DNA from 2 places in the Kitasatospora sp. NPDC029367 genome. Region 1 is predicted to be linked to the other one. Evidence: predicted binding sites of a transcription regulator. Region 1 holds the regulator's gene; the other holds the start of a gene.
What was found. Region 1 encodes HrcA, which represses chaperone genes, less so after heat shock. Its sites were predicted from a motif close to TTNGCACTCNGNNNNNCNGAGTGCNAA; they were not measured.
Positions count from the first base shown of each region.

Region 2: groES (co-chaperone GroES) is a predicted target of HrcA. The motif match lies at 4,322-4,348, and genes of this name have one in related genera.

Region 1 is NZ_JBVHYH010000002.1:194,265-205,414, reverse strand. Features, by position in the region: gene ACZ4W5_RS03115 (PhoH family protein) at 1-622, opposite strand, end outside; gene ACZ4W5_RS03110 (ribonuclease Z) at 822-1,745, opposite strand; gene ACZ4W5_RS03105 (histidine triad nucleotide-binding protein) at 1,752-2,105, opposite strand; gene ACZ4W5_RS03100 (RDD family protein) at 2,161-2,913, opposite strand; gene ACZ4W5_RS03095 (S41 family peptidase) at 3,042-6,290, opposite strand; gene ACZ4W5_RS03090 (16S rRNA (uracil(1498)-N(3))-methyltransferase) at 6,373-7,122, opposite strand; gene dnaJ (molecular chaperone DnaJ) at 7,219-8,361, opposite strand; gene hrcA (heat-inducible transcriptional repressor HrcA) at 8,440-9,474, opposite strand; gene htpX (zinc metalloprotease HtpX) at 9,742-10,662, shown strand; gene pspAB (PspA-associated protein PspAB) at 10,703-11,150, shown strand, end outside.
Region 2 is NZ_JBVHYH010000028.1:34,731-45,880, reverse strand. Features, by position in the region: gene ACZ4W5_RS17775 (WhiB family transcriptional regulator) at 555-881, shown strand; gene ACZ4W5_RS17770 (LysR family transcriptional regulator) at 971-1,981, opposite strand; gene groL (chaperonin GroEL) at 2,133-3,758, opposite strand; gene groES (co-chaperone GroES) at 3,875-4,180, opposite strand; gene ACZ4W5_RS17755 (class I SAM-dependent methyltransferase) at 4,457-5,635, shown strand; gene ACZ4W5_RS17750 (polysaccharide deacetylase family protein) at 5,640-6,560, opposite strand; gene ACZ4W5_RS17745 (hypothetical protein) at 6,594-6,899, opposite strand; gene tsaD (tRNA (adenosine(37)-N6)-threonylcarbamoyltransferase complex transferase subunit TsaD) at 6,896-8,002, opposite strand; gene rimI (ribosomal protein S18-alanine N-acetyltransferase) at 7,995-8,483, opposite strand; gene tsaB (tRNA (adenosine(37)-N6)-threonylcarbamoyltransferase complex dimerization subunit type 1 TsaB) at 8,507-9,181, opposite strand; gene ACZ4W5_RS17725 (hypothetical protein) at 9,339-9,905, shown strand; gene ACZ4W5_RS17720 (hypothetical protein) at 9,954-10,154, opposite strand; gene tsaE (tRNA (adenosine(37)-N6)-threonylcarbamoyltransferase complex ATPase subunit type 1 TsaE) at 10,283-10,789, opposite strand; gene ACZ4W5_RS17710 (alpha/beta fold hydrolase) at 10,918-11,150, opposite strand, start outside.

The DNA.
Region 1 (11,150 bases):
GGTCGATCTTCTCGTAGAGGGTGCCGGGCAGGAAGCCCAGCCGCTCGCCCGCCTCGACCGCCGGGCGGGTCAGGATGATCCGGTTGACCTCCTTGGCCTGGAGGGCCTGGACGGCCTTGGCCATCGCCAGGTAGGTCTTGCCGGTGCCGGCCGGGCCGAGGCCGAAGACGATCGTGTGCTTGTCGATCGCGTCGACGTAGCGCTGCTGGTTGAGCGTCTTGGGGCGGATCGTGCGACCGCGGTTGGACAGGATGTTCGCCGTGAACACCTGGGACGGCGCCGGGCTGTCCGGGTCCTCCTCGCGGAGCATGGCGATGGAGCGCTCCACGGAGTCCTCCGTCAGGGGCTGGCCGGTGCGCAGCACCAGCATCATCTCGTTGAACAGCTTCTGCACGAGGGCGACCTCGGCGCGCTCCCCGGTGGCGGTCACCTCGTTGCCGCGGACGTGGATGTCGGCGGCGGGGAACCCCTGCTCGATCACGCGCAGCAGCGAGTCCGCCGTGCCGAGCAGGGTGACCATCGGATGCTTCTCGGGGATGACGATCCGGGCGCTCACCCGGCCGTCGTCGGTCGGTTCGGGGCGCGACTGTCCGTCGGTACGGGTCTGCGATGTGTCACTCATGGGTCGGCGCTGGGCCTGCCTCATCCCATCCGTGGTCTCGTGTGCCGCTCGGTCTCTCCGGGGCACCAGGGTACGCCGCGAGCGTGATCGCCGCGGCGGGCGGCGGGGCCGCACCCGACGATGCTGCGGCAGATCGCGGGGCGGCGCGAGCCCTTTTCGCGGGGAGCCCGCGCGGCGTCCACCGCCGGCGCCGCGCCGTTCACGGGTGACGGCGGGCGGGGACGGGCACCCGGGCGAGGTCCTCGGCGAGCACCAGCTCCCCGTCGAAGTGCTTGCGGGCGTCGGCCAGGTGCTGGCCCAGGTCCGGGTAGCGCTGGGAGAAGTGGGTCAGCACCAGGGTCCGTACCCCGGCCTCGGCGGCGACCTTGGCGGCCTGGCCGGCGGTGAGGTGGCCGTGGTCCTCGGCGAGGCGGGCGTCGGCGTCGGTGAAGGTCGCCTCGACCACCAACAGGTCGGCCCCCTCGGCCAGTCGGTGCACCCCCTCGCAGAGCCGGGTGTCCATCACGAAGGCGAAGCGCTGGCCCCGCCGGTGCTCGCTGACCTCGTCCAGGGTGACGGTGCGGCCGTCCACCTCGACCGCGCCCTCGTGCTGGAGCCGGCCCACGGCCGGGCCGCGCACGCCGGCCGCGGCGAGCCGCTCGGGCACCAGCCGGCGGCCGTCCGGCTCGGACAGCCGGTAGCCGAAGGACTCCACCGGGTGGTCCAGCCGGACGGCGTCCAGCGCGAAGCGGGCGCCGGGCGCGGGCAACGGGCCGGGTTCGTCGATCGGCCGCGGCCGCAGCACGGCGGTCTCGTGGTACGCGGTGGCGTGCCGCAGCCGCTCGAAGTAGACCTCCCCGGAGGCCGGGAAGTAGACGTCCACCGGGTGCGGGACCCGGTCAAGGTTGATCCGCTGGATCACCCCGGCGAGGCCCAGGCAGTGGTCGCCGTGGAAGTGGGTCACCGCGATCCGGGTGATCTGGGTGGCCGAGACCCCGGCGTGCAGCATCTGGCGCTGGGTGCCCTCGCCCGGGTCGAACAGCAGGCCCTCGCCGTCCCAGCGGAGCAGGTAGCCGTTGTGGTTGCGGTGCCGGGTGGGCACCTGGCTGGCGGTGCCGAGGACGACGAGTTCGCGCTGGGACACCTGGGATCAGACCATGCTCTCGTTCATCGGCATCCCGCCGAGCACGTGCACGTGGGCGTGGAACACGGTCTGCCCGGCGCCCGCACCGGTGTTGAAGATCAGCCGGTAGTCCTCAATGCCCTCGTCCCGCGCCACCGCGCCCGCCTCGGCCAGCAGTTCGCCGGCGATGTCGGGCTCGGCGGCGCCCAGCGCCGCGGCGTTCGGGTAGTGGACGTGCGGGATCACCAGGACGTGCACGGGGGCCTTGGGGGCGATGTCGCGGAAGGCGAGGACGCGCTCGGTCTTGCGCAGCACGGTCGCCGGGATCTCGCCCGACACGATCTTGCAGAACACACAGTCGGACTGCGGCTCGCCGGCCATCGGAATCTCCTCGGTTCGGTCGTCGATCACGTTGCACGGGCCGTACGGGCGCAGCCTAGCCGAGCCGCCCGACCGCCTGCCGGTACTCCCTCAGGTGCTTCCAGCGCACCGAGCGCATGCCGACCACGTCCCCCTCCTCGAGGTCGAAGTCCTCGGACAGGAAGGCCACCGCCAGGAAGACGAAGCCGAGCAGCCAGCGCCTGGTCAGCCGCCAGGTGTTGGGGCGCATCACCCGCTTGCGGCGCACCACCCGCATCGCCAGGATCCCCTTGCCCACGCTGAAACCGGTCAGCCGGGCGAGCACCACCTGGTTGAGGAACGAGGCGAGCAGGCCGACGCCCAGGAAGGCCGCCCAGAACTGCACCACCGTGCCGCTCGCGTGCTGGGCGGCGTGGCCGGCCGCGGCCGCGACCGGCTTGGTGCGGCCCGCGGCCTCGTCGGAGGCGACGGCGGCGGAGAAACCGAGGCTCAGTGCGAGGGCGAAGTCCAGCACGATCGCCAGGAAGCGCCGGAAGCCGCCCGCCTCCGGGGGGCACGGCGGCAGCGCGGGCTGCGGCTGCTGGTGGTTCTGCTGCTGCGGGTAGGGCTGCTGCTGCGCCTGCGGGTACGGGGCCTGCCCGTACGGCGGTTGGGCCTGCGGGTACGGCTGGGGCTGCCCGTACGGCTGGGGCTGCTGCGGGTACGGCTGCGGGGGCTGCCCGTACGGACCCTGGCCGTACGGGTTCGGCCCCGGGCCGCTCTGCGGGTACTGCTGCTGCGGGTACTGCTGGTTCTGCGGGTACTGCGGCGGCGGATAGCCCTGCGCCATGGTGTGCTCCCCCGTGAGCCGTCGACCAGATCACGATCGTGATCAAGAACAGCCCCGCATCCTACCCACGCCCCGGCACGGGAGCCCGGCCGCGCCGGACCCCCGCGCCCCGAAGGGCCCCGCGCCGGCTACCCCCAGGGCAGTGGCGGCGCCGTGCGGGCCGGGGTGGCGGCCAGGGTGTCGAGGGCGATCCGCACCGCCTCGGCCAGCTGCGGGTCCTCGCCGGCCGCCCAGTGGTGCGGGGCGAACGGCACCTCGACGTCCGGGTCGACGCCGTGGTTCTCCAGGCCCCAGCCGTAGTTCTCCATCCACATCGCGTACTTGGGCTGGGTGACCAGGGTGCCGTCGACCAGCTGGTACCGGCTGTCGATGCCGATCACCCCGCCCCAGGTCCGGGTGCCGACCACCGGGCCGATGCCGAGCGCCTGGATGGCGGCGTTGACGATGTCGCCGTCCGAGCCGGACAGTTCGTTGGCGATCGCGACCACCGGCCCGCGCGGGGCGTCCATCGGGTAGGGCACCCGGCCCTCGGTGTCCCGGATCGCGTACCAGCCGACGATCCGCCGGGCCAGCTTCTCTATCACCAGCTGCGAGGTGTGGCCGCCGCGGTTCTCCCGGACGTCCACGATCAGGCCCTCCTTGGCCATCTCGGTGGAGAGGTCTCGGTGCAGCTGCGCCCAGCCGGCCGTCTGCATGTCGGGGATGTGCAGGTAGCCGAGCCGGCCGCCGGACAGCTCCCGCGTCTTCGCCCGCCGGCCGGCCACCCAGTCGTGGTAGCGCAGCGCCTCCTCGTCGGCGAGCGGGACGACCACGGGGTGGCGCCGGTCGGTGCCGTCCTTTCCGGCCACGGTCAGCTCGACCGGCTGCCCGGCGGTGCCCGCCAGCAGCGGGGCCGGGCCGGTGACCGGGTCGACCGGGCGGCCGTTGACGGCGAGCACGGCGTCGCCCGGGCGGACCGCCGCGCCGGGCGCGGCCAGCGGCGAGCGGGCCCGGGGGTCGGAGGACTCGCCGGGCAGGATCCGGCCGATCCGCCACTGCTCGCCGTCCCGGACCAGGTCGGCGCCGAGCAGGCCCTGGCGCCGGGCGGGTTCGGTGTAGCGGCCGTACGGGACGACGTAGGCGTGCGAGGTGCCGAGTTCGCCGTTCACCTCCCAGAGCAGGTCGACCAGTTCGTCGTGCGAGCCGACCCGCTCGACCAGCGGCCGGTAGCGCTCCAGGATCCCGGCCCAGTCGACGCCGCCGAGGTCGGGGCGCCAGAAGTTGTCCCGCATCAGCCGGCCGTTCTCGGCGTACATCTGCCGCCACTCGGCGGCCGGGTCGACGGTCACCCGCAGCCGGGTGAGGTCGACGGCGGTCTCGTCGTCCTCGCCGCCGGCCTTGCGGTCGGCCGGGACGATCCGCAGCTCGCCTCCGTCCAGCACGGCCAGCCGGGTGCCGTCCCCGCTGACCGAGAACCCGTCGACGCCGTGCACCAGTTGCTCGACCCGGCGCTTCCTGAGGTCGAAGCGCTCCAGCACCGGGCGGGGCCGGTCGTCGTCCAACGAGGCCGCCTCGTCGCCGAGTTCGCCGAGCAGCGGCGCCCTGGTCCACAGCACCCCGTCCTTGGCGGCGCGCAGCGCGTGGAAGCGGCCGCCCTCGACCGGGAAGGGGACGATCCGGTCGGCGATGCCGTCCAGGTCCACCCGGACGGCCGGCACCGCCCCGCCCGCGGCCTCCTCGCCGTCCGCCGTGCGGGCCCCGGGCTCGTCCTCCTCCCCGCCGGGCGCCCGCCCGGACCGCTGCGGGCCGAACGGGGACGGCGTCTCGGCGGCGAGCGTCACCAGGTAGGGGCGGCAGCCGTTCGGGAAGGACAGGCCGAAGGCGTGGGCGTCGTAGACCGGGTCGAAGCTGCGCACCGACAGGAAGGCCAGGTAGCGGCCGTCCGCGGTGAAGGCGGGCGAGGTGTCCAGGAAGCGCTGCGAGGTGACCTCCCCGACGGTGCGGGTGGCCAGGTCGGCCAGCACGATCTGGCGCAGCGAGTAGGGGCCCATCCGGTGCACCGGGCGCGACCAGGCCAGCCAGGCCGAGTCCGGGCTGAACACCAGTCCGCTGACCTCGCCGTCGGTGCTGCGCTCCAGCTCGTGCACGGCGCCGTCGGCCAGGCCGACCACCAGCACCCGGCCGTCGTGCACGCCGACCGCAGCCCGCCTGCCGTCCGGGGAGACCACCAGCGAGTTGACCCGGCCCAGTCGCCCGGCGGCCAGCCGGCGCCGCTCGGGGTCGTGCACGGCGGGGGCGTACTCCAGGGCGTCCTCGCCCTCGGCGTCGGACACCCAGAGCACGCCCTGGGCGCCGTCCTCGCCCGGCACCACCCGGGCCAGCCGGGCGCGCACGCCCGGGGTCTCGTCCAGCACCCGGGCCGGGCCCTCGCGGTGGGTCAGCCAGTGCACGCTGCCGCGCACCACCACGGCGCCGGCCCGGCCGGTGCGGTCCGGGGCGACGGACTCCAGCCAGTGCGCGGCGTGCACCGGGTGGGGGCGGCGGCGGGCCCGCGAGCCGGCCGGACGGACGTCCAGCCGGCGCGGGGTGGCGGTCTCCAGGTCGTCCAGCAGCCACAGGTCGCCGGCCCGGTGGAAGACCACCCGGGTGCCGTCGGTGGTGGCGTTGCGGGCGTAGAAGCCGTCCGGGTCGGTGCTGTGGCGGCGCAGGTCGGAGCCGTCCGGGCGGCTGGACCACAGCTCGCCGACGCCCTCGTGGTCGGACAGGAAGGCGATCCGGCCGTCGCCGTCCCCGGCCACCCAGAGCGGGGAGTCGAGCTGCCCGGCCAGCTCCTGGTGGATCCGGACGAACCGGTCCTGCCCGATCCACAACTTGCCGGCCCGGCCGCCCCGGTAGCGCTTCCACCAGGCCGGCTCGCGGTTGTTGACGGTCACCAGCAGCACCCGGTCGCCGGCCGGCTCGAAGGCGAGCCCGCCGACCGGCCCGTACGGCAGCCGCACCGCCTCGCCGCCGTCCAGCGGCACGGCGTGCGCCCAGCAGCGGCGCACGCCGGACTCGCCCGCGCCGGTGGTGGCGATCGGGCGCCCGTCGGCGGTCCAACCCTGCACCCGGGTCTCGGCGTTGCCCCAGTACGTCAGCCGCCGCGACGGTCCGCCGTCCACCGGCACCACGTGCACCTCGGGGGCGCCGTCCCGGGTGGAGGTGAAGGCGATGTGCCGCCCGTCCGGGGAGAACCTGGGGTGCTGCACCGGCAGGTGATCGGCCGTCAGGCGCCAGGCCCGGCCGCCGTCCAGCGGGGCGAGCCACAGGTCGTCCTCGGCGACGAAGGCGACCAGGTCACCGTGCAGATGGGGATGGCGCAGATAGGCGCCCGCAGAGGTGCTCAGGGAGTCCGTCACGCCGCCAGCGTAGGCAGCTTCGGGTACGAGCCGCTCCGTTTTCCGCAGACTCCCGGCGGGCGCACGGGAGTTGCCGGCGGGGTCAGGCCCAGCGGCCGGTGCGCCCCAGCAGCAGCGCGCCCGCCGCCACCCCGGCGGTCGAGGTGCGCAGCACCGAGGGGCCCAGCCGGTACGGCTTGGCCCCGGCCTCGGCGAAGGCGGCCAGCTCCTCCGGGGAGACCCCGCCCTCCGGGCCGACCACCAGCACGATGTCCCCGTCGGCCGGCAGCGCGGCCTGCGCCAGCGGCTCGGCGCCCTCCTCGTGCAGCACGGCGGCGAGCGCGGCCCCGGCCAGCAGCGGTGCCAGCTGCCGGGTGGTCATCGGCTCGCGCACCTCGGGGAAGCGCAGCCGGCGGGACTGCTTGCCCGCCTCCCGGGCGGTGGCCCGCCACTTGGCGAGCGCCTTGGCGCCGCGCTCGCCCTTCCACTGGGTGATGCAGCGCGAGGCGGCCCAGGGCACCACCACGTCCACGCCGACCTCGGTCATGGTCTCCACGGCCAGCTCGCCGCGGTCGCCCTTGGGCAGCGCCTGGACGACCACGATCCGCGGCGCCGGCTCCGGCTCCCGCCGCACGGCGGCCACCGTGACCTCGATCGCGTCCTTGCCGAGCACCGCGGCGACGGTGCCGTCCACGCCCAGCCCCAGCCCGTCCGCCAGGGTGACCGCCTCGCCGGTCGCCAGCCGCTTCACCGCCGCCGCGTGCCGCCCCTCGGGCCCGTCGAGCCGCAGTACGGCCCCGGGCGCGGCGGCGGCGATCCGCTCGGTCTCGACGACGAAGACGGGCGCGGTCATGGCGGGGAACCTTTCCTGGGGTGGCCTGCGGCCGGGGAGGGGAAACACCGCAGGGGTGCCGGGGGTCCTCCCCCCCCGGCACCCCTGCGTGGACGACTACCGGCCGTTGAAGGCGTCCTTCAGGCGCGAGAACAGGCCCTGCTGGCCCGGCGCGAACTGGCCGGACGGCCGCTCCTCGCCGCGCAGCAGCGAGAGCCGGCGCAGCAGCTCCTCCTGCTCGGCGTCGAGCTTGGTGGGCGTCTGCACCTCGACGTGCACTATCAGGTCGCCCCGGCCGCCGCCGCGCAGGTGGGTGATGCCCCGGCCGTGCAGCGGGATCGACTGGCCGGACTGGGTGCCGGGCCGGATGTCGACCTCCTCCAGCCCGTCCAGGGTCTGCAGCGGCACCTGGGTGCCGAGCGCGGCCGCCGTCATCGGGATGGTGACGGTGCAGTGCAGGTCGTCCCCGCGCCGCTGGAAGACCGCGTGGGTGGTCTCGGCGATCTCGACGTACAGGTCGCCGGACGGGCCGCCGCCGGGGCCGACCTCGCCCTCGCCGGCCAGCTGGATCCGGGTGCCGTTGTCCACACCGGCCGGGATCTTCACGGTCAGGGTGCGGCGGGCCCGCACCCGGCCGTCGCCGGCGCACTCGGGGCACGGGGTCGGCACCACGGTGCCGAAGCCCTGGCACTGCGGGCACGGGCGGGAGGTCATGACCTGGCCCAGGAACGAGCGGGTGACCTGGGACACCTCGCCCTTGCCGCGGCACATGTCGCAGGTCTGGGCCGAGGTGCCGGGGGCCGCGCCCTCGCCGTTGCAGGTGGTGCAGGTGACGGCGGTGTCGACCTGGAGTTCCTTGGTGGTGCCGAAGGCGGCCTCCTCCAGGGTGATCTCCAGCCGGATCATGGCGTCCTGGCCGCGGCGGGTGCGCGAGCGCGGGCCGCGCTGGCCGGCCGCGGCGCCGAAGAAGGCGTCCATGATGTCGGAGAAGCCGAAGCCCGCCGCGCCGGCGCCGAAGCCGCCCGCGCCACCGCCGCCGCCCGGCGACAGCGGGTCACCGCCCAGGTCGTAGACCTGGCGCTTCTGCGGGTCGGAGAGCACCTCGTAGGCGGCGTTGATCTCCTTGAACCGCTCCTGCGTCTTCGGGTCCGGGTTGACGTCCGGGTGCAGTTCGCGTGCGAGGCGCCGGAACGCCTTCTTGATCTCGTCCTGCCCCGCATCCCGTCGGACGCCGAGTACCGCGTAGTAGTCCGTGGCCACCAAATGCTCCGCTTGTTCCGCCTGTAGTAGTGCTGCGACTGGACGCCGGCCGTTGCGAATCCAACGGCCGGCGGTGTGCTACGACTCGGCCAGGATCTGGCCCACGTACCGTGCCACCGCCCGCACCGCCCCCATTGTGCCCGGGTAGTCCATCCGGGTCGGACCGATCACACCCAGTTTGGCCACACTCTCGTCGCCCGAACCGTAGCCGACCGAAACGACCGAGGTGGAATTCAGCCCTTCGTAGGCGTTCTCCCGCCCGATCCGGACCGTCATCGCGGCGTCCGTGGTCTCACCCAGGAGGCGGAGCAGGACGACCTGCTCCTCCAGGGCCTCCAGCACCGGCTGGATGGTGAGCGGGAAGTCGTGCCCGAAGCGGGTCAGGTTGGCGGTGCCGGCCAGCATGATCCGTTCCTCGTTCTGCTCGGCGAGCGCCTCGAACAGCGTCGCCAGGACCGTGCTGACGGTCGGCCGGTCGGCCGCCTCGAAGGCCGCCGGGAGCTCCTCCAGGAGCCCCGGGACGTCCGGCAGCCGCTGGCCGGCCGCCCGGGTGTTGATCCGCGAGCGCAGGTCCGCCAGGACCGTCTCGCCGACCGTGCCCGGGCAGTCGACCATCCGCTGTTCGACCCGGCCGGTGTTGGTGATCAGCACCAGCATCACCTTGGCCGGGGCCAGCGCCACCAGCTCGATGTGCCGGACGGTGGAGCGGGTCAGCGAGGGGTACTGCACCACGGCGACCTGGCGGGTCAACTGGGCGAGCAGCCGCACCGTACGGGTGACCACGTCGTCCAGGTCGACGGCGCCGTCCAGGAAGTGCCGGATCGCCCGGCGCTCCGGGGAGCTCATCGGCTTGATCTCGGCGAGCTTGTCGACGAACAGCCGGTAGCCCTTGTCGGTGGGGATCCGCCCGGCGCTGGTGTGCGGCTGGTGGATGTACCCCTCCTCCTCCAGCGCCGCCATGTCGTTGCGCACGGTGGCCGGGGACACCCCGAGGTTGTGCCGCTCCACCAGGGCCTTGGAGCCGACCGGCTCCTCGGTGCCCACGTAGTCCTGGACGATCGCGCGCAGCACGGCGAGCTTGCGGTCGTCCAGCTGGCGGACCTCTCCGGCCATGGGGCACGCACCTCCGTCTTCGCACGTTGTCCGTCTGTGATGCTGCGAGCCGCTCCGGGGAGGGCCCCGACCCTGGCACTCTGCACGCACGAGTGCCAAAACCGTACCTGCCAGTGTACGGCCCGGGTCGTACCGCAGGAACGGCCCGGCCGGGGTGATCCTGCCCGCAGTTCCGGACGGCCACCGCGACACTCCGCGTGCACGGGTGGTGCCCCGGGGCCGTCCGGGTGGCAGCATCGAAAGCGACGGCGAACGGAGGAGCAAGCGATGTCGAGCTCGGGCCAGCACACCCGTTTCGCGCCCGACCGCGGCCTGACCAGCCGCATGGTCGGGACGATGTTCGTGATCGGGCTGCTGTACGTCGGTTTCACGGGCCTGCTGATCGCGCTGCTGCGCGGGGCCTGGCCGCTGATCGTGCTGATCTCCGGCGGGCTGTTCGTGGCCCAGTTCTGGTTCAGCGACAAGATCACCGAGCGGGCCATGGGCGCCCACCAGGTGACCGAGGAGCAGTACCCCCAGCTGCACGGCACCATCGACCGGCTCTGCGCCCTGGCCGACATGCCCAAGCCCCGCGTGGCGGTCGCCGACAACGACATGCCGAACGCCTTCGCCACCGGCCGCAACCCGCAGAACGCCGTGGTGTGCGTCACCACCGGACTGCTGCGCCGACTGGAACCCGAGGAGCTGGAGGGCGTCCTGGCGCACGAGCTGTCGCACGTCGCCCACCGGGACGTCGCGGTGATGACCATCGCCGGCTTCCTGGGCGTGCTCGCCGGGGCGATGACCCGGGTCGCGATGTACGGCGGGTTCATGGGCGGCAACCGCAACAGCAACGACCAGAACGCGGCCATCGCGGCGCTGGTCATCCCGCTGGTGTCGATCGTGGTCTACGCGATCAGCTTCCTGCTCACCCGGCTGCTGTCCCGCTACCGCGAACTGGCCGCCGACCGGGCCGCCGCCCAGCTCACCGGCCGGCCCAGTGCCCTCGCCTCGGCGCTCACCAAGGTCACCGGGCAGATCGCCGCCATCCCCACCGAGGACCTGCGCAAGGCCCAGCCCTACAACGCCTTCTACTTCGCCCCCGCGCTGAGCGCCAGGGAGACCGCCTCCCAGCTGCTCTCCACCCACCCGACGCTGGAGAAGCGGCTGGCCCAGCTGGCGAAGATCTCCGAGCAGCTCGGCCGCTGACCCCCTACCGACCCGCCCCGACCCGCCAGAGAGGACCGCCGTGGGATTCCTGGACGCCCTGTTCGGCCGCACCAAGCCCGTCAAGCCCGACCTCGACCAGCTGTTCGGCCTGCCGTCCGCCGCGCTCACCCTGGAGGCCGGGGCCGGGTTCCTCCCCACCGGGCTCGGCTCGGTCTGCTTCGCGGCCGTCGAGGGCGCCGCCTTCGTCCAGGTGGAGCAGCAGGTCCGGGCCCTGCTGGACGCCGACACCGAACGCGGCGGCGTCCCGGTGGAGGCCTCCAAGGACGGCTACGGCTACTCCTGGCTGCTCACCCGGCACACCCCCGAGGAACTCCCGGAGCTGGTCAACGACCTGCACGCGGTCAACAGCGAACTGGAGGCGAACGGCTTCGGCCCGCAGCTGCTCTGCTCCCTGGTCGTCTTCCGCAACGCCGAGGGCCAGTCGCTGGCCCTGGTCTACCTCTACAAGCGCGGCACCTTCTACCCCT
Region 2 (11,150 bases), on a different contig from region 1:
TCCTCCGCAGCTGATCCGCGTCACGTTGAGCCTCCTGGCTGGTACGAACCTCTCCGACACGGCCGATCGGCGACGGACTTCGTCCTGATCGCCCCGACTTGCCCGCGATCGTTCCCGACGTCCGGCGCCCGCTAACCGCCTCCGCACTACCAACGACCGTCACTCGAATGAGTTACGGCCTTCGGGCCATCTCCACCACTGTACGTGGCCAACCCATTACCGATCAGCCGCATCGCGGTGCACACGCCGCACTTTTGCGCAGCTCGCGCGCGGTGGGCGCACGACCCGCACGCCGGTACGGGTCGTCGCGCGCCCGTGAGCCACCCGATTGCCACATCCCGCGCCCGCCGAACCCCTTGCCCACTTTGCCCGTTTTTATAGCTTTCGTATGGTCATTGACTGTTGTGCCAGTGTGTGGGTGACTTGTCCATGGAGTTGCCTTAAGTCATATTTCCAGGTGTCCACACCAGCGCGGGGCGCCCCGCCGGGCACCGTTCGGCAGCAGCCCGCCGAAACGCCCGGCCACCGCCGACCGCCTCTGAAGGGAATGAGCCATGGCAGATTTCTCCCGCCTCCCCGGTCCCAACGCGGACCTCTGGGACTGGCAGCTCTCGGCAGCCTGCCGCGGCGTGGACAGCTCGCTCTTCTTCCACCCGGAGGGCGAGCGCGGGGCGGCCCGCAGTTCGCGCGAGACCAGCGCCAAGGAGGTCTGCATGCGCTGCCCGGTGATCGCCGAGTGCGCGGCGCACGCCCTGGCGGTCCGCGAGCCGTACGGGGTCTGGGGCGGGATGACCGAAGACGAGCGCGAGGAGATCCTGGGCCGCTCGCGGCACCGCCTGGTGGAGGTCCCGCTGACCCCGCCGGCGGTCGCGCAGCGTTAGACCCGCGTCCGCGGCGCGCCGTGAAGAAACGTTTCTTCGCGGCGCCTGAGGCCGCTCCGTCCCCGATCGGGGACCCCGGTCACCGACCGTCAGCGATCGGCGGCCGCACCCGCCAGCCGCTCCCGCATCAGCGCGACGGCCGGCACCTCGGCCAGGTCCGGCAGGGTGAGCGCCACCACCCGCCGCACGGCCGGCGCCCCCGAGGCCGTCCGCACCGGAACCGTCGACACGCCGTCAGGGCGCACCGACTGGAGGGCCAGCCGGGGCAGCACCGCCACCCCGAGCCCGGCCGCCACCAGGCCGACCACCGCGGGGTAGTCGTCGGTCGCGAAGTCGATCCGGGGCTCGAAGCCCGCTCCCGCGCACAGCTCCACCAGGTGCCCCCGGCACTGCGGGCAGCCGGCGATCCACTGCTCCCCCGCCAGCTCCGCCAGCTCCACCGGACCGCCCCGCCCGGCCAGCGGGTGGGCGGCCGGCAGCAGGCCCACCAGCGGGTCGTCCAGCAGCGGGGTGACCACCAGGTCGGACCAGTCGGTGCCGGCCGACAACTGCTGGGCCTCCAGGTTCGCCTCGGCCCGGGCCTCGCGCGGCGAACCGTGCCCGGGGGCGGGCGCGGGGACGAGCGCCGCGGGTGCGCCGTCGGACTGCGGGTAGCGGAAGGCCAGCGCGATCTCGCACTCGCCGCCGCGCAGCATCGCCAGCGACTCCGGCGGTTCGGCCTCGACCAGCGACACGCGCACCCCCGGATGGCTGTCCCGCAGGCGGGCGACCGCGGGCGGCACCAGGGTGGAACTCGCGGTCGGGAAGGAGACCAGCCGCACCCGTCCGGCCCGCAGTCCGGCGATCGCGGCCACCTCCTCCTCGGCGGCGGAGAGCCCGGCCAGGATCCCGGTCGCATGCTTGAGCAGCACCCGCCCGGCCTCGCTGAGCTGCATCCCGCGGCCCGAGCGGACCACCAGCGGGGTGTCCACCGACTTCTCCAGGGCCTTCATCTGCTGGCTGATGGCGGGCTGGGTGCACCCCAGCTCGCGGGCGGCGGCGGAGAAGGAGCCGGTGCGGGCGACGGCACGCAGAACGCGCAGGTGGCGGGCCTCGATCATGCCTCAGTTATAAGGCAATCTTTGCATTCTGCAAAATTCTACTGATAGTTGAAGCCTCAAACGGGCTTCCGCCACACGGACTCCCCAACACCGGAGGCCCGGTCCGTCCCCCGAGGGGGTCGGACCGGGCCTCCGGTCAGGCGTCGGTGCCTCAGTGCGAGTGGCCGTGACCGCCGTGCGCGTGACCGGCCTCGGCCTCCTCCTTCTTCTCCACCACGAGGGTCTCGGTGGTGAGGAGCAGGGAGGCGATCGAGGCGGCGTTCTCCAGCGCGGAGCGGGTGACCTTGACCGGGTCGATGACGCCGGCCTTCACCAGGTCGCCGTACTCGCCGGTGGCGGCGTTGTAGCCCTGGCCGGCCTCCAGCTCGGCGACCTTGGAGGTGATGACGTAGCCCTCCAGGCCGGCGTTCTGGGCGATCCAGCGCAGCGGCTCGTGCAGCGCCTTGCGGACGACCGCGACACCGGTGGCCTCGTCACCCGACAGGCCCAGGCCGCCGTCCAGCACCTTGGCGGCGTGCACCAGCGAGGCGCCACCGCCGGCGACGATGCCCTCCTCGACCGCGGCGCGGGTCGCCGAGATGGCGTCCTCCAGGCGGTGCTTGCGCTCCTTGAGCTCCACCTCGGTGGCGGCGCCGACCTTGATGACGCAGACGCCGCCGGCCAGCTTGGCCAGGCGCTCCTGCAGCTTCTCGCGGTCCCAGTCGGAGTCGGTCGCGGCGATCTCGCCCTTGATCTGGGCGACGCGGCCGGCCACGGCCTCGGAGTCACCGGCGCCGTCGACGACGGTGGTCTCGTCCTTGGTGATGGTCACGCGGCGGGCGGTGCCCAGCACGTCCAGACCGGCCTGGTCGAGCTTGAGGCCGACCTCCTCGGAGATGACCGTGCCGCCGGTGAGGACGGCCAGGTCGCCGAGGATCGCCTTGCGGCGGTCGCCGAAGCCCGGGGCCTTGACGGCGACGGCGTTGAACAGGCCACGGATCTTGTTCAGCACGAGGGTGGACAGCGCCTCGCCGTCGACGTCCTCGGCGATGATCAGCAGCGGCTTGGAGGTACCGCTCTGCAGGATCTTCTCCAGCAGCGGGAGGATCTCCTGGATCGAGGAGATCTTGCCCTGGTGGATCAGGATGTACGGCTCCTCGAGAACCGCCTCCTGACGCTCCGCGTCGGTGACGAAGTACGGCGACAGGTAGCCCTTGTCGAACTGCATGCCCTCGGTGAAGTCCAGCTCCACGCCGAAGGCGTTCGACTCCTCGACGGTGATGACACCGTCCTTGCCGACCTTGTCGATCGCCTCGGCGATCAGCTCGCCGACCTGGGTGTCCTGCGCGGAGAGGGACGCGACGGCGGCGACGTCGTCCTTGCCCTCGATCTCACGGGCGATGGACAGCAGGTGCTCGGAGACGGCGGCGACGGCCTTGTCGATGCCCTTCTTGAGGGCGGCCGGGCCGGCGCCCGCGGCGACGTTGCGCAGACCCTCGTTGACCAGGGCCTGGGCCAGCACGGTGGCGGTGGTGGTGCCGTCACCCGCGACGTCGTTGGTCTTGGTGGCGACCTCCTTGACGAGCTGCGCGCCAAGGTTCTCGTACGGGTCGTCCAGCTCGACCTCACGGGCGATGGTGACGCCGTCGTTGGTGATGGTCGGGGCACCGAACTTCTTGTCGATGACGACGTTGCGGCCCTTGGGGCCGATGGTCACCTTGACGGTGTCGGCCAGCTTGTTGACACCGCGCTCCAGCGAGCGGCGGGCGTCCTCGTCGAACTGCAGGATCTTCGCCATGTTCCCTATTCCCTCGGGGCTGCGGCCGGCCGACCGGCCTCCGAACTACCTGAACCAACAACCACGCCCCGGGCCCCTGTCACTAGGGACACGGATCCGGGGCGGGTCGGAACGACTTACTTCTCGATGATGGCGAGAACGTCGCGGGCGGAGAGGACGAGGTACTCCTCGCCCTGGTACTTCACCTCGGTGCCGCCGTACTTCGAGTACAGGACGATGTCACCGACGGCGACATCGAGCGGCAGCCGCTGGCCGTCCTCGAAGCGGCCCGGGCCGACAGCCAGGACGACACCCTCCTGGGGCTTCTCCTTGGCCGTGTCCGGGATAACCAGGCCGGAGGCCGTGGTGGTCTCGGCGTCGAGCGGCTGGACCACGATGCGGTCCTCGAGCGGCTTGATGGCAACCTTGCTGCTGGTGGTCACGTCCGAGCTCCCCTTCGGAGATTACGGGGCTTTCTAACGGGTAGGGGCGAACCTGCGCATCTGCCGTCGCGGGGGTCAGAAGCGCGTCTTCGCGTTAGCACTCCCCCACTGGGGAGTGCCAAGGACGACCATAGGCCGCCGTTAGCACTCAGTCAACCAGAGTGCCAACGACGCGCACTGCGGGCTCGGCCGGCGGGCGAGTGTCCGTACTCGTGTACGGCGCCCGCGACACCCGACGACTCGGGCACCGACGGGCCGACCGGTCAGAATGAGCCCGTGGACACCGAGAACCTCCAGCCCCTGCTGACCCCCGAGGGTCAGGCCCTGCTCGCCGAGCTGCGCGAGTTCGCCCCCGAGGAGGAGCTGGCGCTGGCCACCCGGCTGCGGCGGGAGCACCCGGCGGAGCTGGTGTCGGCGGCGTTCGGCCAGGCACGGCTGCGGCAGCGGGCGCGGGCGAAGTTCGGGGCGGACGCCGACCTGATGTACTTCACGCCCAACGGGGTCGAGCAGTCCACCCGGCGCAGCGTGGCCGAGTGGCGGGCCCGCCGCTTCGCCGAGCTGGGCGTGCGCACCCTGGCGGACCTGTGCTGCGGCATCGGCGGGGACGTGCTGGCGCTGGCCCGGGCCGGGATCCGGGTGCTGGCCGTCGACAAGGACCCGGCGGCCTGCGCCGCCACCGCCGCCAACGCCGCCGCGCTGGGCCTGGCGGAGCTGGTGGAGGTGCGCTGCGCGGACGTCGCCGAGGTGGACGTCACCGGCTACGACGCGGTGTTCACCGACCCGGCCCGGCGCACCTCGCGCGGCCGGGTGTTCGACCCGGAGGCGTACGCCCCGCCGCTCTCCTGGGCGATCGAGGCCGGCCGGCGGACCCCGATCGGCGCGTTGAAGGTCGCCCCGGGCATCCCGCACGAGGCCGTCCCGGCGGACGCCGAGGCCGAGTGGGTCTCCGACCACGGGGACGTCAAGGAGGCGGTGCTCTGGTTCGGCACCGGGGCGGTCCGCCCGCACCGCGCGACCCTGCTGCCGCACGGCGACAGCCTGACCGGCGGCGACCTGCCCGACCCGCCGGCCGGCCCGGTCGGGCGGTACCTGTACGAGCCGGACGGCGCGGTGATCCGGGCGCACCTGGTGGCCGAGGTGGCCGGGCAGGTCGACGGCCGGCTGATCGACCCGAAGATCGCCTACGTGACCTCGGACCGGCTGGTCGCCACCCCGTACGCGCACGCCTTCGAGCTCACCGACGTGCTCCCGTACAACGTCAAGAAGCTGAAGGCGCTGCTGCGCGAGCGCGGGGTCGGCACGGTGGTGATCAAGAAGCGCGGGATGGCGATCACCCCGGAGGAGCTGCGCCGCCAGCTCAAGCCCTCCGGGCCGGACTCCGTCACGGTGATCCTCAGCCGCACCGACAACGGGCCGCTGATGATGCTCGGACAGCCGGTGGGCCGCCCGGTCTGAGCGGCTACGAGGGCGGCGCCTGGATGTAGTCCTCCAGCCGGGCCACCGAGAAGCCCTGCTCCTGGATCCGGGCCAGCAGGTCCGCGAACATCTGGGTCATGGTGGCGCCCTTGAGCTCCTTGGGGCCGCGGAAGTGCGCCAGGATGATGTCGCCGGGCTTCAACTTCTTGTCGCCCGCCTGGTACTGCATGTCGTGGATCTGCATCGACTCGCGCCACAGCACGATCGCGCGCGGGCCGCACTGCTGCACCGAGGTGTTGAGCATCGGGGTGTTGGCGCCGTCGCCGAACGGCGGGCGGAACAGCAGCGGGGCGGTGCCGTACTGCTGGGTGAGCGCGGCCTGGTCCTCGCAGATCTCGGACTTCTGCTTGTCGGCCGAGAGCTTGCTCATCACCGGGTGGGTGACGGTGTGGTTCTGGATGTGGTTGCCCAGCGCCTGGAGCGGCTTGAAGTAGCCGTAGTCGTTCTTGACGATGTCCTTGGTCAGGAACATCGAGATCGGCACCTTGAGCTCGGTCAGCATCTCGACGAACTTCGGGTCCTTCTCGGCGCCGTCGTCGATGGTGATGAAGACGACCTTGTCGGTGGTCTTCACATCGCTGAACACCGGTACGGTGCCGGTGCGTTCGAGCTTGACGGGCTTGTCGGCCGGCGGCGCGGGAGCCGGGGCGAGCGGCTTGAGGTTCCACTTCGCCCAGGCCGCGGCGTCGCCCTGGGCCGGGGCCGCGCCGGGCGTGGTGGCCGCCGCACCGGGGGTGCCGCCGGCGGGCGGCTGGGTCGCCGCCGCCGTCCCGGCCGTGCTCGCGGCCGGGGCGGCGCTGCCGCCGCCCCCGTTGTCGCCGCACGCGGTGGCGAAGGCCAGCAGGGCCACCGCCCCCGCCGCGTACGCCCTGGTCCTGGTCCTACTCAGCCCGTCCCTGTTCACCGCACCGCGCTCCCGGTCCCGTCCAGCGTTCTCTCAGCTATGCACGGTAGCGCCGCCGCGGCGGTTCCCGTCCGGGCCCTGCTCGACGTGCTCGCTGGTGAAGGACCAGCGGTGCACCGGACGGCCCAGCAGTTCGGCCGGCGGGTCGGCGACCGGCACGGGCTCGCCGCTCCACCAGGTGATCAGCAGCACCCTCTCGCCGGAGGCGGAGAGCAGTTCGAGGCGCTCCAGCCCGGCCGTGCCGCGGACCGCGGGAATCGCGAACTCCCGTACCCAGGCGGCGAGTTCGGCCCCGCGGCCGTCCGCCGCGCGGGCCTCCCACATCGCGGCGACGGTCACGCGGCGCCGCCGCCGAGGGCCTGGTAGGCCTGGCCGTGGACGTCGCCGTGCCCGGCATCCCCGGCCGGGACGTGGACGTCGGTGACGGGCAGCGAGGAGTCCGCGGACAGCTCGAAGGCGGACGGGGTGCGGCCGCGCCACACCATCTCGGAGCCCAGCGCCGCCACCATCGCGCCGTTGTCGGTGCACAGGCCCGGCCGGGGCACCCGCAGCCGGATGCCGGCCCGGTCGCAGCGCTGCTGGGCCATCTCGCGCAGCCGGGAGTTGGCCGCGACGCCGCCGCCGATCATCAGGTGGTCGACGCCGCTGTCCTTGCAGGCCTTGACGGCCTTGCGGGTGAGCACGTCGGTGACCGCCTCCTGGAAGGAGGCCGCGACGTCGGCGATCGGCACCTCCTCGCCGGCCCGGCGCTTGGCCTCCACCCAGCGGGCGACGGCGGTCTTGAGGCCGGAGAAGGAGAAGTCGTACTCGGGGTCGTTCTTCCCGGTCAGGCCGCGCGGGAAGGCGATCGCCTTCGGGTCCCCCTCGCGGGCCGTCCGGTCGACGATCGGGCCGCCGGGGAAGCCCAGGCCGAGCACCCGGGCGACCTTGTCGAAGGCCTCGCCGGCCGCGTCGTCGATGGTCGCGCCGAGCGGGCGGACGTCGGTGGTGATGTCCTCGCTGAGCAGCAGCGAGGAGTGCCCGCCGGAGACCAGCAGGGCCATCGTCGGCGAGGGCAGCCGGCCGTGCTCCAGCTGGTCGACGCAGATGTGCGAGGCGAGGTGGTTGACCCCGTACAGCGGCTTGTCGAGCGCCCAGGCGTACGCCTTCGCCGCGCTGACGCCGACCAGCAGCGCGCCCGCCAGGCCGGGGCCGGCGGTGACGGCGATGCCGTCCAGGTCGGTGGCCTTGATGCCGGCGGTGTCCAGGGCGCGCTGGATGGTCGGGACCATCGCCTCCAGGTGGGCGCGGCTGGCGATCTCCGGGACGACGCCGCCGAAGCGGGCGTGGTCGTTGACGCTGGAGGCGACCGCGTCGGCCAGCAGCGTGGTGCCGCGCACGATGCCGACGCCGGTCTCGTCGCAGGAGGTCTCGATGCCCAGGACGAGCGGTTCGTCAGCCATGGGGGGTGTCCTCAATGTCCTTCGGGTCGGTGCTGTCAGTGCTCGGGTTCTCGAGGCGCATCACCAGCGCGTCGACGTCGGCGGGCTGGTAGTAGCCGCGCCGGATGCCCACCGGTTCGAAGCCGTGGCGCTCGTAGAGCCGCTGGGCGCGCTGGTTGTCCACCCGCACCTCCAGCAGCAGGTCGGCGCAGCCGCGCCGGGCGGCCTCGTGGATCAGGTCGGTGAGCAGGGCGGTGCCGAGGCCGGCGCCCTGGTGGCGCTCGTCCACGGCGATGGTCTGGACGTCGCCGTCACCGGCGACGGCCATCAGGCCGGCGTAGCCGACGATCGTGCCGTCCGCGGCGGTGGCGACCGAGTAGTGGCGGGTGCCGCCGGGGTGGGCCTCGGCGAGCTCGGACCAGAACATCCCGGCGGACCAGGCGTCCTCGGGGAACAGCCTGAGCTCCAGGTCCAGCACCGGCTCGATGTCCCACCAGCGCATCGGGCGCAGGGTGGTGCCGTGGTTCACGCCGGGAACACCGCCTTGCCCCCCAGGACGTTCTTGTAGCCCGCCGGGACCTGGGCGTCCGGGCGGCGCAGGTACAGCGGCACGTTCGGCAGCAGCTCGCGCCCGGCGGCCAGCTCGGCGGCGGCGAAGCCGGCCAGGGCGCCGGCCGAGACGTGCTCGGGGCCGTGGGCGCCCGGGAAGGCCTCGGGGTAGAGCAGCGCGCCGGCGCCCACCGAGCGGGCGGCGGGCGTCAGCTCGGCCGGGCGGTCCACGCCGGGGCCCTCGGTGCGGTTGCCCTCGGCGTCGTAGGAGGCCCAGTAGACCTCCTTGCGGCGCGCGTCGGTGGCGACCGTGAACGGCTGCCCGGCCAGGCCCTCGGCGCGGGCCTGGAAGGCGATCGCGTCCAGGGTGCAGACGCCGTGCACGGGCAGGCCGAGCGCGTGGCCGAGCGCGGCGGCGGTCACCAGACCGACCCGCAGGCCGGTGTACGGGCCCGGGCCGACGCCGACCGCGATGCCGGTGAGCCGGCTCTTGTCCACTCCGGCGGCCCGCAGGACCTGGTCGATCGCGGGCAGCAGCAGTTCGCCGTGGCGCCTGGCGTCGACCTGGTGGGTCTCGGCGAGGACGGCCGTGCCGTCGTGGACGGCGGCGGTGACGGCGGGGGTAGCGGTGTCGAACGCGAGCAGCAGCACGGGTCAAGGTTAGACCGACGTTGGGCCGACCGGCCGATCGAGCTGGTGTCCCCCTCCGGAACACACGTACTGGCCACCCGCCGACCCGCCCGGGGGACCTGGCACGATAAGGGCGGTACGTACAGCGGACGGCGGCGGGAGCGGGCACGTGGCGAAGATGGGTCCTGGAGTGGTGGTCACGGGGTTGACCCTGGGGGCCCTGGCAGTGGTGAGCCTGCTGGCCTTCCAGGCCAACGGCGCCCAGGACCGCGCGGGCGGAGCCAGGCCGACCGTCGCCTCGACGTCCACCGGCCCGGCCGCCTCCGCGACGCCGAGCGCCTCCGCCACCCCGACCGTCCCGCCGCTGCCGGCCACCTCGGGCAGCGGCACGCGGGTCGTCTACTCGGCCGGCGGCCACTTCGTCTGGCTGGTCGACCCGAAGAAGAACCCGCAGGTCGCGGCCGCCTTCGCGGTCACCCCGGGCTCGGTCGAGCCCGCCCCGGGCAGCTACTCGGTGTACAGCCGCACCCAGACCGCCACCGGGACGGACGGCAAGCAGATCGAGCACGTGGTGCGCTTCGCGCAGCAGAACGGCGTGGTGTTCGGATTCAGCGCGGCGCTGGACGGCACGACGCCGACCGCCGACCCGAAGGCCAAGACCGGCGGCATCCGCAGCGGCCGCCCCGAGGGGCAACTGCTCTGGGACTTCGCGCCGACCGGCACCAAGGTGGTCGTGGTCCCGTAGGACGGGCGGACGGGGCGGACGGGGCGGACGGGCGGGCGCCCGGCAGCGCTAGGCGGCGGCCCGGGGCGCGCCCGCCTCGGGTTCCTCGTCGGCCTGCCGGGCCTTCGGCTCGGGCGGCCTGGACACCGCCTCGGCGGCCGCGCAGGCGGCCAGCAGGGCCCGCATCGGCTCTCCCGGAGCGCGGCGGGCGGACTCTCCGGCCCCGGTGTCGCGCACGGAGCGCTCCGGGGCGGGGGTGGTGCTCGACATGGCGCCTCCCTAGTTAGGCAGACCTAACCGCAGCACCCATCCCACCACGCCCGGCGCCCCGCCCGCAACACCTTGCCGACGGCCTGTCGGCAAAACGGTGGAACCCGATCGACCTGTGCCGGGGGCGCCTACTCGGCCAGCCCGGCCAGCCCGGCCAGCGGGACGCCCGCCCAGCGCGGCCCGATGCCGGTGAGCAGCACCCGGCGCGGGTCGTGGTCCTCCCCGGCGGTGTCACCGATCGCCCGCTCGATCCGGACCTCCAGGCGCTCCTCGGACAGCCGCTCGACCTTGCCCTCGCCCCACTCGACCACGATCACCGACTCCGGCAGCGAGACGTCCAGGTCGAGGTCCTCCATCTCGTCGAGGTCCCCGCCCAGCCGGTACGCGTCCACGTGCACCAGGGCCGGGCCGCCGACCAGCGAGGGGTGCACCCGGGCGATCACGAAGGTCGGCGAGGTCACCGCCCCGCGCACCTGCAGCCCCTCCCCCAGGCCCCGGGTCAGCGTGGTCTTCCCCGCCCCCAGCTCACCGGAGAGCAGCACCAGGTCCCCCGGCCGCAGCAGCGCGGCCAGCTCCCGGCCGAGCCGGCCCATCCGCTCCGGAGTGGGGACGGTCAGAGTGGCGTGCGAGCCCATGCGCGTGTCTTGCCCTTCAGTCCGTAGCGGCGTACCGACCACCGGCCGCCACCGCTACCGTGCCACATCACCGCACCCTGCCGTGGCGCGCGGGTGCCCGGCGGGCCCGACGGGGGCCCGGGCCGGTCTCAGGCGGGGTCGACGGCCGGATCCGGGTCCGCGTCCGGGCGCGCGTCCGGGTCCGAGGCCGCTGGAGGACGCTCCTCCCGGGGCGGTTCGGCCGCGAGTTCGAGGACGGCCGGCGGCAGCGGCGCGGCACCGGCGAAGTCGGCGGCCCGGCGCAGCAGCCGCGCCAGCTCGTGGTCGACCAGCTCCGGGCGCTCCAGCAGCACCAGGTGCCCGGCGCCCTCGGCCAGCACCA